Regions from separate parts of the Streptomyces shinuiensis genome, predicted to be linked through region 2. Evidence: riboswitches for the same ligand, from Rfam matches in the RefSeq annotation. Region 2 holds a riboswitch; the other holds the start of a gene.
What was found. A riboswitch is a leader RNA that binds a small molecule or an ion and turns the genes downstream of it on or off. The one in region 2 is predicted to bind glycine.

Region 1: another riboswitch for glycine. It lies ahead of gcvT (glycine cleavage system aminomethyltransferase GcvT); the one in region 2 lies ahead of gcvP (aminomethyl-transferring glycine dehydrogenase).

The regions. Positions count from the first base shown of each region.
Region 1 covers NZ_JBIHML010000001.1:1,746,043-1,752,908, forward strand. Annotated here, with positions in the region: gene ACGRHY_RS07590 (ABC transporter substrate-binding protein) at 1-586, opposite strand, end outside; gene ACGRHY_RS07595 (enhanced serine sensitivity protein SseB C-terminal domain-containing protein) at 769-1,536, opposite strand; gene ACGRHY_RS07600 (enhanced serine sensitivity protein SseB) at 1,716-2,495, opposite strand; gene ACGRHY_RS07605 (AAA family ATPase) at 2,575-3,258, opposite strand; glycine riboswitch at 3,471-3,579, shown strand; gene gcvT (glycine cleavage system aminomethyltransferase GcvT) at 3,755-4,882, shown strand; gene gcvH (glycine cleavage system protein GcvH) at 5,001-5,378, shown strand; gene glyA (serine hydroxymethyltransferase) at 5,450-6,718, shown strand.
Region 2 covers NZ_JBIHML010000001.1:428,812-435,677, reverse strand. Annotated here, with positions in the region: gene ftsR (transcriptional regulator FtsR) at 1-318, shown strand, start outside; gene ACGRHY_RS01875 (bifunctional nuclease family protein) at 394-867, shown strand; gene ACGRHY_RS01870 (MerR family transcriptional regulator) at 1,052-1,651, shown strand; gene ACGRHY_RS01865 (DNA polymerase IV) at 1,749-3,200, shown strand; gene ACGRHY_RS01860 (PRC-barrel domain-containing protein) at 3,116-3,493, opposite strand; glycine riboswitch at 3,653-3,750, shown strand; gene gcvP (aminomethyl-transferring glycine dehydrogenase) at 3,934-6,840, shown strand.

The DNA.
Region 1 (6,866 bases), 1.3 Mb from region 2:
CCAGCGCCTGGAGGGAGAAGCCGCCCGGCAGGTTGGCCGTGGCCTCGTGCACGTTGATGACGGCGGTCAGCTCGTCCTTCGCCTCGCAGCCCTTGTAGTTGGCCTTGGGCGTGTCCTTGCTCTCGTTCTCGGCGAAGCCGCCGAAGATCTTCTGCCAGTAGTAGGAGACCGCGCTCTCCTGGTACGTGCCGGTCCAGTTGAACCAGTGGTCGTAGTTCTTGCACACCGCCTCGGCGGTCAGCTTCTCGCCGTCGTGGAACTTCACGCCCTCGCGGAGGTTGAAGGTCCACTCGGTGCCGGTCTCGTCGGCCTCCCACGACTCGGCGAGGCCGCCGACCAGCTCGGTGCCGCCCGGCTCGTGCTCGATCAGCGCCTCGAAGGCCTGGCGGGTGACCCGGAACGTCTCACCGTCGCTCGCCAGCGCGGGGTCCAGGGAACCCGGGTCTCCGGCGGCGCCGAAGACGAAGGTGTCCCCGCCCTCACCCTCGCTCTTCTCGCCTCGTTCACTGGCACATCCAGTGGCGATCACACCAACCGCGAGGGCCGCCGCAATCGTCTGGACGACCCTGGAACCGGTTATTCGCATGTTCCACCTCAGGGGTCGGTGACGGTTTGACTGCTGGTCGCCCGAACAGTACTGCGCCCAACCATCGGTGTGAACTGTCCGCATGTCGGTGATATAGACCTGAGACCCTGGCGCCCGAAATGACATCAGCGCAGGTCAAAGCGTTGATACCGGACGAAACCACCGGTCGTCGGCGGGCCGCGTCAGTAGGGGCGGGGGTAGCCGTAGCCGTGCCCGGGGGCCGCCGCGGGGGCGGCGGCATGGGCGTCACGGTCGAAGAAGGGACGGGAGTTGGCCCGCAGCCACATGGCGACCGGATCGTACTCGTCCGACATCGACACCGTGGACACCGCCAGCCCGTCCGGCACCGCGGCCACCGACTGCTGCATCATCGACCGCACCGAATCCACCGCCTGCGGCGCGGAGTCGTACAGGTCGAGCCCGATCACCAGCTGCGGCGCGCCCAGGGCGGGCTGCACCCAGGCCCGGCGCAGGGTGCGCACGGCGGGCGTGCGGTGGGCGTTGTGCGCCAGCTGGGCGTAGAAGTGCGGTACGTCCACGGTCGGTTCGCCGATGCGCAGCGGCCCGGCCGGCAGCCTATCCAGCCCGACCGCGATCCGGCGCAGGTCCAGCCAGGGGACGCCGACTCCGCCGCCGGGCGCGTGCGGGTTGAGCCACAGCCCCCAGCGGTCGGGGAAGAGGGCGGCGGCGATGTCGCGTCCGCCGACCACCTCGTGGTCCCTGGTCCAGCCGGAGGCCGTCAGCTCGTGCTCGGAGGTCACACAGGGCGCGTAGCCGTGCCCGGCGACCTCCATGTTCCCGTACTGGGCGTCGGGGGACCCGGCCCGGCCGTGCCAGAGCAGCATCCGCACCCGGCCGGAGGCGAGGGCGTGCAACAGCGCTTCATAGGTGTCGTACCGCCCGGGCGCCACCTGCCGCAGCAGCTGCTCAACGCTTCCACCCGCGCTCACGTGGGCCGCCCCTTCTCGCGTCGTCCTCGCTCACCGGGCCGCGCGCGCGTCCCGTCCCGACATCCAACCAGCTTACGGTCAGCACCCGACAGGGTCCGGACCGCTCGGCCGTTTCCGGGCAGGGGTGCCCGGGCCGGACACCCGGGCGCGGCCGCGCGGGACACCGGACGGCCCGGATGTCAGTACGGCTGGTCCTGGCGGTTGTAGAAGGGCCGCACGCACTGGCGCATCCAGTCCACGACCGGATCCTGGGCCGCGTCCAGCAGCACCATCTGCACCGGCCACCGCACCGGTTCCCGGCCCAGCGCGCGGCCGAGCGCGTCGTGCGCCGCCGCACGGGCCTGCGTGTCCAGCAGGTCCAGCTCCACTCCGACGAACAGCGCGGGCGGATCGCCCTCGACGCTGGCCAGGCCGCGGCGCGCGGTGCGGACCTGCGGCAGCACCGCGAACTCACCGGCCGCGGCGGCCAGGAAGTCCACCGGCTCCTCCTGCCAGTCGGGCTCGAAGAGCCGGACCCGGGCGCCGCCGGCCATCCCCGGGATCCCCTCGGCCCCGCCCTCGCGGCACAGTTCGGCCACGGCGTCCGGGGGCAGGGGGACGCCGACGGTGCCCTCGGGATTGACCGCGATACCCATCTGCGGCGGCAGGCCGCGGGCGAACTCCCGCGCGGGCGCGACGGCGAAGGGCAGATGCGAGCCGACGCACCGCAGGAACTGCTGCTCGGAGCTGAAGACGGGGACGTAGGGCGCCCCGTCGAGCTGGATCGTGGGCAGGTCGAGGCTGGGGCTGTCGGGCCCGCCGCCCTCGGGCAGCGGGACCCACAGACTGCTGCGTCCGAGCACCTCCAGCAGCCGGGCGCCCGCTCGGGGGGCGCCGAGGGAGGCGGCGAGGGTCTCCTCCAGCTCGTTGCCGGGCCAGCCGCCGCCGTGCCCCGGTCCGTACTGCTGCGGGATGGTCATGGGAAAACCTTATCGGCACCGGGCGGGTGCGTCCGTCCGCCGGCCGCGCCCGCGTTCACGGGGCACCGGAGCACGGACATCAGTCGAACACCACCCCGCGCAGCGCCCCCGCCGCCGTCCGGTCCAGCAGCACCGACGCGACGCAGCCCGGGGGCAGCCGGCCGGCCTCCGCGTCCGCCACCAGGCGGCGCACCGCCCGCCGGTGCCGGGCGAAGGCGTACGCCGACACCCCGCGCCCCCGCTCCGCCTGCCCGGCCAGCGCCACCCGAGGCGGTACGTCCAGCAGCAGCAGGTGCACGGCACGCCCGCGCCGCCGCGCGTCCCGGGCCAGCCAGCGGCGCACCCAGCCCTGGGCTCCGCAGTCGTGCACCACCACTCCGGCACCCGAGGCCAGGGCCCGCCGCAGCGCGAGGTAGTGCGCGATCCGCACCAGGGGGCGGTAGACGGCGTACGGCAGCCGGGCGGGCATCCGCCGCTCCCAGCGCTCCCGCATGTCCTGGGAGTCGATCCGCACCACCGCGTCGTCCTCGGCGACCACGCGGCGGATCAGGGTGGACTTGCCGCTGCCCGGCAGCCCGGAGACGACCACCCGGTCGCCCGCGGGGAAGCGCAGGACCCGCACCGCCGCGGTGCCGCGCAGATCGCGTCCGCCGGCTCTCCCGGCTCTCTCCGGCGCCGCCGCGGGCACCGTCTTCCCCGGCGCCGCCCTGCGCCGGGGCGGCGCTCCGCCCTGTGCCGTACAAGCACTCTCCAGGCTGCTCACCGGATACGCCCTCCCCGCTTTCGCGCCACGTGCTCGCGGCGTCACCCCGAGCGTGTCAAGAAGGGCGACGGTGGACAAGACGGCCGTTCACCAGGTGTGTCACGGCGCCGTACCCGTCTCGTCCCGGGCCCCGCGACGCGGCTTCGCGCCCGCCCGGGGGCGGTGTGCGCCGGGCGTGCGATGATGAGCGGGCCAACTGCATACCGGCCGATCGAGTCCGCACGGGAGAGTTCCCGGAAACGCTGGTCACGACGGTTTCCGGGGCGCCGAAGGAGCAAGTCCTCCCTTGAATCTCTCAGGCCCCGTTACCGTGTGGACGAGGCAGATCTGAAAAGCGGGCGGTCCCCGAGCGGAGTCGTCCCACCCAAGGTGCAAGCCGTGGCCCGCCCGTGCGGACTCGTGGCGAACCTCTCAGGTTCCGATGACAGATGGGGAGGACGTGTCCTTCCCACCGTCCTCGCACGACATCGCCACCTCGCCCGGGAGCTTGCCGACCATGAGTGATTCCCCCCGCCGTACCGCCCTCGACTCCGTGCACCGCGCCCTGGGCGCGACCATGACGGACTTCGCGGGCTGGGACATGCCGCTGCGCTACGGCAGCGAGCGCGACGAGCACAACGCCGTGCGCGCCCGCGCCGGCCTGTTCGACCTGAGCCACATGGGTGAGATCGCCGTCACCGGCCCGCGGGCCGGTGAGCTGCTGGACCGCGCCCTGGTCGGTCATCTGTCCGCCGTCGCCGTGGGCCGGGCGCGTTACACCATGATCTGCGACGAGTCCGGCGGCATCCTCGACGACCTGATCGTCTACCGGCTGGGCGAGGAGGAGTACCTGGTCGTCGCCAACGCCTCCAACGCCCAGGTGGTACTGGACGCCCTCACCGAGCGGCTCGGCGGCTCCGGCCTCACCGGCGCCGCCGTGCGCGACGACCGCGACGCCTACGCCCTCCTGGCCGTCCAGGGACCGCGGGCGGCCGCCGTCCTGGCGAAGGTCACCGACGCCGGTCTCGACGGTCTGAGGTACTACGCCGGGCTGCCCGGCACGGTGGCGGGCGTGGAGGCGCTGATCGCCCGCACCGGTTACACCGGCGAGGACGGCTTCGAGCTGTTCGTCGCCCCCGGTGACGCCGAGGTGCTGTGGCGGGCGCTGACCGAGGCCGGCGCGGACGCGGGCCTGGTGCCGTGCGGGCTGTCCTGCCGCGACACGCTGCGGCTGGAGGCGGGCATGCCGCTGTACGGGCACGAGCTGACCCGTTCCACCACCCCCTTCGAAGCCGGGCTCGGCCGCGTGGTGAAGTTCGACAAGCCCGGCGACTTCACCGGCCGCGCCGCCCTGGAGGCCGCCGCCGGGCGGGCCGCCGAGAACCCGCCGCGCAGGCTGGTCGGCCTGGTCGCCGCCGGCCGCCGGGTGCCGCGCGCCGGGTACGCGGTGGTCGGCGCGGACGGCTCGGTGATCGGCGAGGTCACCTCCGGCGCCCCCTCCCCCACGCTGGGCAGGCCGATCGCCATGGCGTACGTGGACGCCGCCCACGCCGCCCCGGGCACCGAGGGTGTGGCGGTGGACATCCGCGGTACGCATGAGCCCTACGAGGTCGTCGCGCTGCCGTTCTACCGGCGCGAGCGCTGACGGCCCGGGCCGCCGCCGACCGACCGCCCGACCACTTGCCGCACCACCTGCCCGGGGCACCGTCCCACCTGGCAAGACCCGTTTCTCACACCACACCCCTGATCAGGAGAATCACGCCATGAGCAACCCCCAGCAGCTGCGCTACAGCAAGGAGCACGAGTGGCTGTCGGCCGCCGAGGACGGCGTCTCGACGATCGGCATCACCGAGCACGCGGCGAACGCGCTCGGCGACGTCGTCTTCGTGCAGCTCCCGGAGGTCGGCGACACGGTGACCGCGGGCGAACCCTGCGGCGAGCTGGAGTCGACCAAGTCGGTCAGCGACCTGTACGCGCCGGTCACCGGTGAGGTCACCGAGGTCAACCAGGACGTGGTGGACGACCCGGCGCTGGTGAACTCCGCCCCCTACCAGGGCGGTTGGCTGTTCAAGATCCGGGTGACGGACGAGCCGGGAGACCTGCTGTCCGCAGACGAGTACACCGCCTTCACCGGCGAGTGAGCGGCGGCCCGCCCGCCTCTTCCGCACCCGGACCCGCCGTCCGCCAGCACACCACGATCGGAAAGACCCGGATGTCGCTTCTGAACAGTTCCCTGCACGAGGTCGATCCCGACGTCGCCGCAGCCGTCGACGCCGAGCTGCGCCGCCAGCAGACCACCCTGGAGATGATCGCCTCGGAGAACTTCGCCCCGGTCGCCGCACTCCAGGCCCAGGGCTCGGTCCTCACCAACAAGTACGCCGAGGGCTACCCCGGCCGCCGCTACTACGGCGGCTGCGAGCACGTCGACGTGATCGAGGACATCGCCCGCGAGCGGGTGAAGGCCCTCTTCGGCGCCGAGGCCGCCAACGTCCAGCCGCACTCGGGCGCCTCGGCCAACGCCGCGGCGATGTTCGCCCTGTTGCAGCCGGGCGACACCATCCTGGGGCTGGACCTGGCGCACGGCGGCCACCTGACCCACGGCATGAAGATCAACTTCTCCGGCAAGCTGTACGACGTGGTCGCCTACCACGTCGACGCCACCACCGGCCTGGTCGACATGGAGGAGGTCGAGCGGCTGGCGGGGGAGCGCCGCCCGAAGCTGATCATCGCCGGCTGGTCGGCATACCCCAGGCAGCTCGACTTCGCCGCCTTCCGCCGCATCGCCGACGAGGTGGGCGCGCTGCTGATGGTGGACATGGCGCACTTCGCCGGCCTGGTGGCCGCGGGCCTCCACCCCAACCCGGTGCCGTACGCGGACGTGGTCACCACCACGACCCACAAGACCCTGGGCGGTCCGCGCGGCGGGGTGATCCTGTCGAAGCAGGAGCACGCCAAGAAGATCAACTCGGCGGTCTTCCCCGGCCAGCAGGGCGGTCCGCTGGAGCACGTCATCGCGGCGAAGGCCGTCTCCTTCAAGATCGCGGCGACGGAGGAGTTCAAGGACCGTCAGCGCCGTACCCTTGAGGGCGCGAAGCTGCTGGCCGAGCGGCTGACGCGGCCGGACGCGGCCGAGGCGGGCGTGTCCGTGCTGTCGGGCGGCACCGACGTCCATCTGGTCCTGGTCGACCTGCGCGACAGTGAGCTGGACGGCCGGCAGGCCGAGGACCGCCTGCACGCCATCGGCATCACCGTCAACCGCAACGCCATCCCGAACGACCCCCGTCCGCCGATGGTCACCTCGGGCCTGCGCATCGGCACCCCGGCGCTGGCCACGCGCGGCTTCACCGCGGACGACTTCCGCGAGGTCGCGGACGTCATCGCCGAGGCGCTGAAGCCCTCGTTCGACGAGGCGAAGGCCAAGGGGCTGGCCGGCCGCGTGTCCGCGCTGGCCGACAGGCACCCGCTGTACCCGGGCCTTTAGGCCCCGGCACGGCACCCGGGTGCGCCGCCGGCCGGGCGGCGCACCCGGCCCCACCGGCCCCACCCCGGTCCCGCCCGGTCCTACCGACACCGTGTCCCCGCCCCGCACATCCGCGGGACTCCACGCCCGCCGCACCCGGCGGGCCGCG
Region 2 (6,866 bases):
GAGCAGCTCGCCGAGTGGGAGTCGTACGGCCTGATCGGCCCGGGAGGGGACGGCGGGTACGAGGCCGAGGCCGTCGCCATCGCCCGGATCGTCGCGGACCTGGGCCGGTACGGTCTGGAGCCGCGGCATCTGCGGGTGGTGAAGGCCTCCGCGGAGCGGGAGGCCGGGCTGGTCGAGCAGGTGGTGGCACCACTGAGGCGGCACCGCAATCCCCAGACCAGGGCGCACGCGGAGACCACCGCGCGGGAGCTGGCGACGCTGGCCGTACGGCTGCACGCCGCCCTGGTGCGGTCGGCGCTGAAGGCGCGGCCGCGCTGACGCCGTGCCGACGACGGGCGGGGTCATGGGGCGCCCGACTACCCAAAGGGGGCACGCACGTCCTAGGGTTGCTGTGTGAACGAGCTCGACGTTGTGGGTGTCCGGGTCGAAATGCCCTCCAACCAGCCGATCGTTCTCCTGCGAGAGGTGGGAGGCGACCGGTACCTTCCCATCTGGATCGGTCCGGGGGAGGCGACCGCGATCGCCTTCGCCCAGCAGGGTATGACGCCCGCCCGCCCGCTGACCCATGACCTGTTCAAGGACGTCCTGGAGGCGGTCGGCCAGGAGCTCACCGCTGTGCGGATCACCGACCTCAGAGAGGGCGTCTTCTATGCCGAGCTGGTCTTCGCCAGTGGTGTGGAGGTGAGCGCCCGCCCGTCCGACGCCATAGCGCTGGCCCTGCGCACCGGTACGCCGATCTACGGCAGCGACGGTGTGCTGGACGACGCCGGGATCGCGATCCCGGACGAGCAGGAGGACGAGGTGGAGAAGTTCCGCGAGTTCCTCGACCAGATCTCCCCGGAGGACTTCGGCACCAGCAACCAGTGAGCGCCGTCGGCGCCAGGCCATTCCGGCACCTATTCCCGCGACGGGGACACGCGAAACCACTCCTTGGGTGATTATCACTCGGCGTGCCGAGTGTGGCGATCGTTGACGCACCCCGAGTGACTGCCTACCGTCGATTGGGCAGGTCCCGGGCATATCCGCGGGACGTGAAGGACGGAGGGTCGGCGTGAGAAGCACCGGCGACAGCAGGGCGGCGGGCGATCCGTATCCGTTGCGCGGATCCTCCATACGGCCTACCGCCCGGTCCGCCCCCGCCGCGCAGGGCCCCGCACCCGAACTGGTCGGCTACCGTGGCCCGACGGCGTGCGCGGCCGCGGGCATCACCTACCGGCAGCTCGACTACTGGGCCCGTACAGGCCTGGTCGAGCCCAGCGTCCGCCCGGCGTACGGCTCGGGCACCCAGCGGCTCTACAGCCTCCGCGACGTGGTCGTACTGAAGATCGTCAAGCGCCTTCTGGACGCCGGGGTGTCACTGCAGAACATCCGTACCGCCGTGAGGCACCTGCGCTCGCGCGGGGCCGGGGACCTGGAGCGGATGACGCTCATGAGCGACGGCGCGACGGTCTACGAGTGCTCATCGCCCGACGAGGTCGTCGACCTCCTCCAGGGCGGTCAGGGGATCTTCGGAATCGCGGTCGGCGTGGTGTGGCGGGACGTCGAGGCCGCCCTGTCCCGACTGCACGCCGAGCGGGTCGACACCGGGGAGACGATCGTCGGGGACAATCCGGCCGACGAGCTGGCGCGCCGCCGCAACCGGGCGGGATGACCCGGCGCGACGGCCGGACCACCGGTACGGCCCGGTGGGGCGGAGCCGGCGGATGCCGCGGTCGCCCCTGTCAGTGGCGTAGGGCAGCATCACAGGTGTGAGAGGGACACCGACGGTCCTGCACCTGGACATGGACGCCTTCTACGCCGCCGTGGAGCAGGCGGCCAAGCCCAGTCTGCGCGGAAAGCCCGTGATCGTCGGTGGCCTCGGGCCGCGCGGGGTGGTCGCCACCGCCTCCTACGAGGCCCGGGCCTTCGGGGTGCACTCGGCGATGCCGATGGCCCAGGCCCGCCGGCTGTGCCCGAACGCCGCCTACCTCACTCCCCGTTTCGGGCTCTATCGCCAGGTCAGCGAGGTGGTGATGGGACTGCTGCGCGAGCTGTCGCCGCTGGTGGAGCCGCTCAGCCTGGACGAGGCGTTCGTCGACCTCCAGGCGGGCGGGGCGGCGGGAGAGACGGGGCGGTGGTCTGCCGACGCCGCCCGTGCCGTGGGCGAACGGCTGCGCCGGGACATCCGTGCCGCAACCGGGCTCAGCGGCTCGGTGGGGCTGGCGGGTTCCAAGATGCTTGCCAAGATCGCCTCGGAGCAGGCCAAGCCCGACGGGCTGGTGGTGATCCCGCCGGGCACCGAGCGGGCGCTGCTGGCGCCGATGCCGGTGCGCACGCTGCCCGGCGTCGGGCCCGCCACCGCCCAGACCCTGCGCCGGGCGGGGATAGCCACCGTCGGTGAGATCGCCGAGGCGGGGGAGGCGGAGCTGGTGCGGCTGCTGGGCCGGGCGCACGGCGCTGCGCTGTACGCGATGACGCGGGGGACCGACGAACGGCCGGTGGTCGCCGAGCGCGACGCCAAGTCGGTCTCGGTCGAGGACACCTTCGACACCGACCTCACCGACCGCGCCCGGATCCGGGCCGAGATCGCACGGCTCGCCGACCGCTGCGCCGCGCGACTGCGGGCGGCGGGGCGCTCCGGGCGCACGGTGGTGGTCAAGATCCGCAGCTACGACTTCTCCACGCTCACCCGCTCCGAGACGCTGCGCGGACCGACCGACGACCCGGCGGTGGTGAGGGAGGCCGCCGCCCGGCTCGTCGAGGGCGTGGACACCACCGCCGGGGTGCGGCTGCTGGGGGTCGGGGTGAGCGGGCTGGCCGACTTCACCCAGGAGGACCTGTTCGCCCAGGCCGGCGCCCGGACCGCCGGGCCCTCCGACGTGGGCCGGCCGCCGGCCGCCGCTCCGCCCGAGGCGGGCGGAGCGGCGGCCGGGAGGGAAACGGAGGCGGTACGGCACTGGCTGCCCGGTCTGGACATACGGCACGCGCGGTACGGGCCGGGGTGGGTGCAGGGCAGTGGTCTGGGGCGGGTCACGGTGCGGTTCGAGCGGCCCGGATCGCCGCCGGGCCGGGTGCGGACCTTCGCGGTGGACGATCCGGAGCTGGAGCCCTCCGAGCCGCTCCCGCCGTGGGGCGGTCAGGCCTCGGAGCCCGCGATCCGCCCGAACGTCATGTCCTCGTCGGAGGCGGGCGCGGCGTCGCCGGGTACACCCAGCCCGTAGTGGTGGTAGAGCTGCAGTTCCTGTTCGGGGGAGAGGTGGCGGCCCACGCCGAAGTCCGGCGCCTCCTTCACCAGGGAGCGCTCGAAGGGCACCTTCAGCGTCCCGTCCACCACCTCGCTGGGCTCCAGTGGGACGAAGGCGTCGCGGCTGAAGAACCCGGTGCGCACAGCCGCCCACTCGGGGACGCCGGTGGCGTCGTCGAGGTACACCTCGTCCACGGTCCCTATCTTCTGTCCGGTGCTGTCGAACGCCTTGAGGCCTATCAGATTCCGCGGGTCGATGTCGGTCTGCACGGCGGTCCCTCCAACTCCTCGCACGAAGAGGCGCCTGCTCGCAAACAGTCGCCACAAACAACGAAACGGCACATTCGGCCCACCGGCCACTCGGGCAGGACGTCGAGAGCCGAGGCCGGGCTGCTGCCATCGGGCGCTGGTAGGCTCTGAAGTGGCTGTCGACCCCGAGCGGGAGAGTCCTCCGGTGACAGTGCCGGGGGCGCCGAAGGAGCAAATCCTCCCCGGAATCTCTCAGGCTCACGTACCGCGCGGGTGAGGTCACTCTGGAAAGCAGGGCGGGCCACGACGGACGACGCCGCAGCCCCTCCTCACCGACGGTGAAAACCGGGCCGCGAACGCGGGCCGGTGAAGCTCTCAGGTCGCGATGACAGAGGGGGAGGCCGTCGGGGCACCCGCGCCGCGGTGCCCCTCGCAGGTCGCGCAGACCAGGAGGCCTCCAGATGACAGCAGACCGCACTCCTCCCGCCGTCTCCCTCGCGGAGCTGGAGCGGGGCACTCCCTTCGAGGAGCGCCACATCGGCCCCGACGCCGGTGAGCAGGCCAAGATGCTCGCCCAGGTCGGCTACGGATCGCTGGACGAGCTGGCCGCCGCCGCCGTACCAGAGGTGATCAGGAGCACCGAGGCGCTGGACCTGCCCGCGGCCCGCGGCGAGGCGGAAGCCCTGGCGGAGCTGCGTTCCCTGGCGGGGCGCAACCAGGTGCTGGACTCCATGATCGGCCTGGGCTACCACGGCACCTTCACGCCGCCGGTCATCCTGCGCAACGTCATGGAGAACCCCGCCTGGTACACGGCCTACACCCCCTACCAGCCGGAGATATCGCAGGGGCGTCTGGAGGCGCTGCTGAACTTCCAGACCGTGGTCGCGGACCTGACCGGGCTGCCGACCTCCGGGGCCTCGCTGCTGGACGAGGGCACCGCGGCGGCCGAGGCCATGGCGCTGTCCCGGCGCGTCGGCAAGGTCAAGCAGGGCGTCTTCCTGGTCGACGCCGACTGCCTGCCGCAGACGATCGCCGTGATCGAGACGCGCGCCGAGCCCACCGGGGTGGAGGTCGTCGTCGCCGACCTGTCCGGCGGCATCCCCGCCGAGGCCGCCGAACGCGGTGTCTTCGGCGTGCTGCTGCAGTACCCGGGCGCCTCCGGCGCCGTGCGCGATCTGCGCGGCGTGATCGAGGAGGCGCACGGGCTGGGCGCTGTCGTCACCGTCGCCGCCGACCTGCTCGCCCTCACCCTGCTGACCTCCCCCGGCGAGCTGGGCGCCGACATCGCGGTGGGCTCCAGTCAGCGCTTCGGTGTGCCGATGGGCTTCGGCGGGCCGCACGCCGGGTTCATGGCGGTGCGGGAGAAGTTCGCGCGCAACCTGCCCGGCCGTCTTGTGGGCGTCTCGGTGGACGCCGACGGGGCCAGGGCCTACCGCCTGGCCCTGCAGACCCGGGAGCAGCACATCCGCCGGGAGAAGGCCACCAGCAACATCTGCACCGCCCAGGTGCTGCTCGCTGTGATGGCGGGGATGTACGCCGTCCACCACGGCCCCGACGGGCTGGCCGCCATCGCCCGCCGCACCCACCGCTACGCCGCCGTCCTCGCCCAGGGGCTGCGCGAGGGCGGGGTCGGGATCGTCCACGACACGTTCTTCGACACCGTCACCGCGCGGGTGCCCGGCCGGGCCGCCGAGGTCGTCGCCGCCGCCCGCGAGGCCGGGGTCAACCTGCGGCTGACCGATGCCGACCACGTCGGCGTCGCCTGCGACGAGACCACCGGACGCGCGCAGCTCGCCGCCGTGTGGAGCGCCTTCGGCGTGGATTCCGGGGCCGGGGACGCCGAGGCGCTGGACGAGGCCGTCGGCGAGGTGCTGCCCGCCTCCCTGCTGCGCACCGACGAGTACCTGACCCACCCGGTCTTCCACCGGCACCGCTCCGAGACGTCGATGCTGCGCTACCTGCGCCGGCTGGCCGACCGGGACTACGCGCTGGACCGCGGCATGATCCCGCTGGGCTCGTGCACCATGAAGCTCAACGCCACCACCGAGATGGAGCCGGTCACCTGGCCGGAGTTCGGCGCGCTGCACCCCTTCGCGCCCGCCGAGCAGGCCGAGGGCTATCTGACGCTGATCCGCGAGCTGGAGGAGCGGCTGGCCGAGGTCACCGGTTACGACAAGGTCTCCGTTCAGCCCAACGCCGGCTCCCAGGGCGAGCTGGCGGGCCTGCTGGCGGTACGGGCGTACCACCGGGCGAACGGCGAGGCCGGCCGCACCGTCTGCCTGATTCCGTCCTCCGCGCACGGCACCAACGCCGCGAGCGCCGTGATGGCCGGGATGAGGGTCGTCGTCGTCGGGACCGGTGAGAACGGCGACGTGGACGTCGAGGACCTGCGGGCCAAGATCGACAAGCACCGCGAGGAGCTGGCGGTGCTGATGGTCACCTACCCCTCCACCCACGGCGTGTTCGAGGAGCACATCACCGACGTCTGCGCGGCCGTGCACGAGGCGGGCGGACAGGTCTACGTGGACGGGGCCAACCTCAACGCGCTGGTGGGCCTGGCCAAGCCGGGCAAGTTCGGCGCGGACGTCTCCCACCTGAACCTGCACAAGACCTTCTGCATCCCGCACGGCGGCGGCGGCCCGGGCGTCGGCCCGGTGGCCGTCCGCTCCCACCTCGCGCCGTACCTGCCCAACCACCCGCTCCAGCCCGCCGCCGGTCCCGAGACGGGCGTGGGGCCGATCTCGGCGGCGCCCTGGGGTTCGGCGGGCATCCTGCCCATCTCGTGGGCGTACGTGCGGCTGATGGGCGCGGAGGGGCTGCGCCGCGCCACCCAGGTGGCCGTGCTCGGGGCCAACTACATCGCCAAGCGGCTGGAGCCGCACTACCCGGTGCTCTACACCGGTCCGGGCGGTCTGGTGGCGCACGAGTGCATCATCGACGTCCGTCCGCTGACCAAGGCCACCGGCGTCAGTATCGACGACGTGGCCAAGCGGCTGATCGACTACGGCTTCCACGCCCCGACGATGTCCTTCCCCGTGGCGGGGACGCTGATGATCGAGCCCACCGAGAGCGAGGACCTGGCGGAGCTGGACCGCTTCTGCGACGCGATGATCGCGATCCGTGCCGAGATCGAGAAGGTCGCCTCGGGGGAGTGGAGCGCGCAGGACAACCCGCTGCGCAACGCCCCGCACACCGCCGCGCAGCTCGCCGGCGGGTGGGAGCACTCCTACGGGCGCGAGGAGGCGGCGTTCCCGGCCGGCGTCGTGGCCGCGGACAAGTACTGGCCGCCGGTACGGCGCATCGACGGCGCCTACGGCGACCGCAACCTGGTCTGCTCGTGCCCTCCGATGGACGACTACGACGGCTGAGCCGCGGCCGGCCGGAGCCGGCAGGG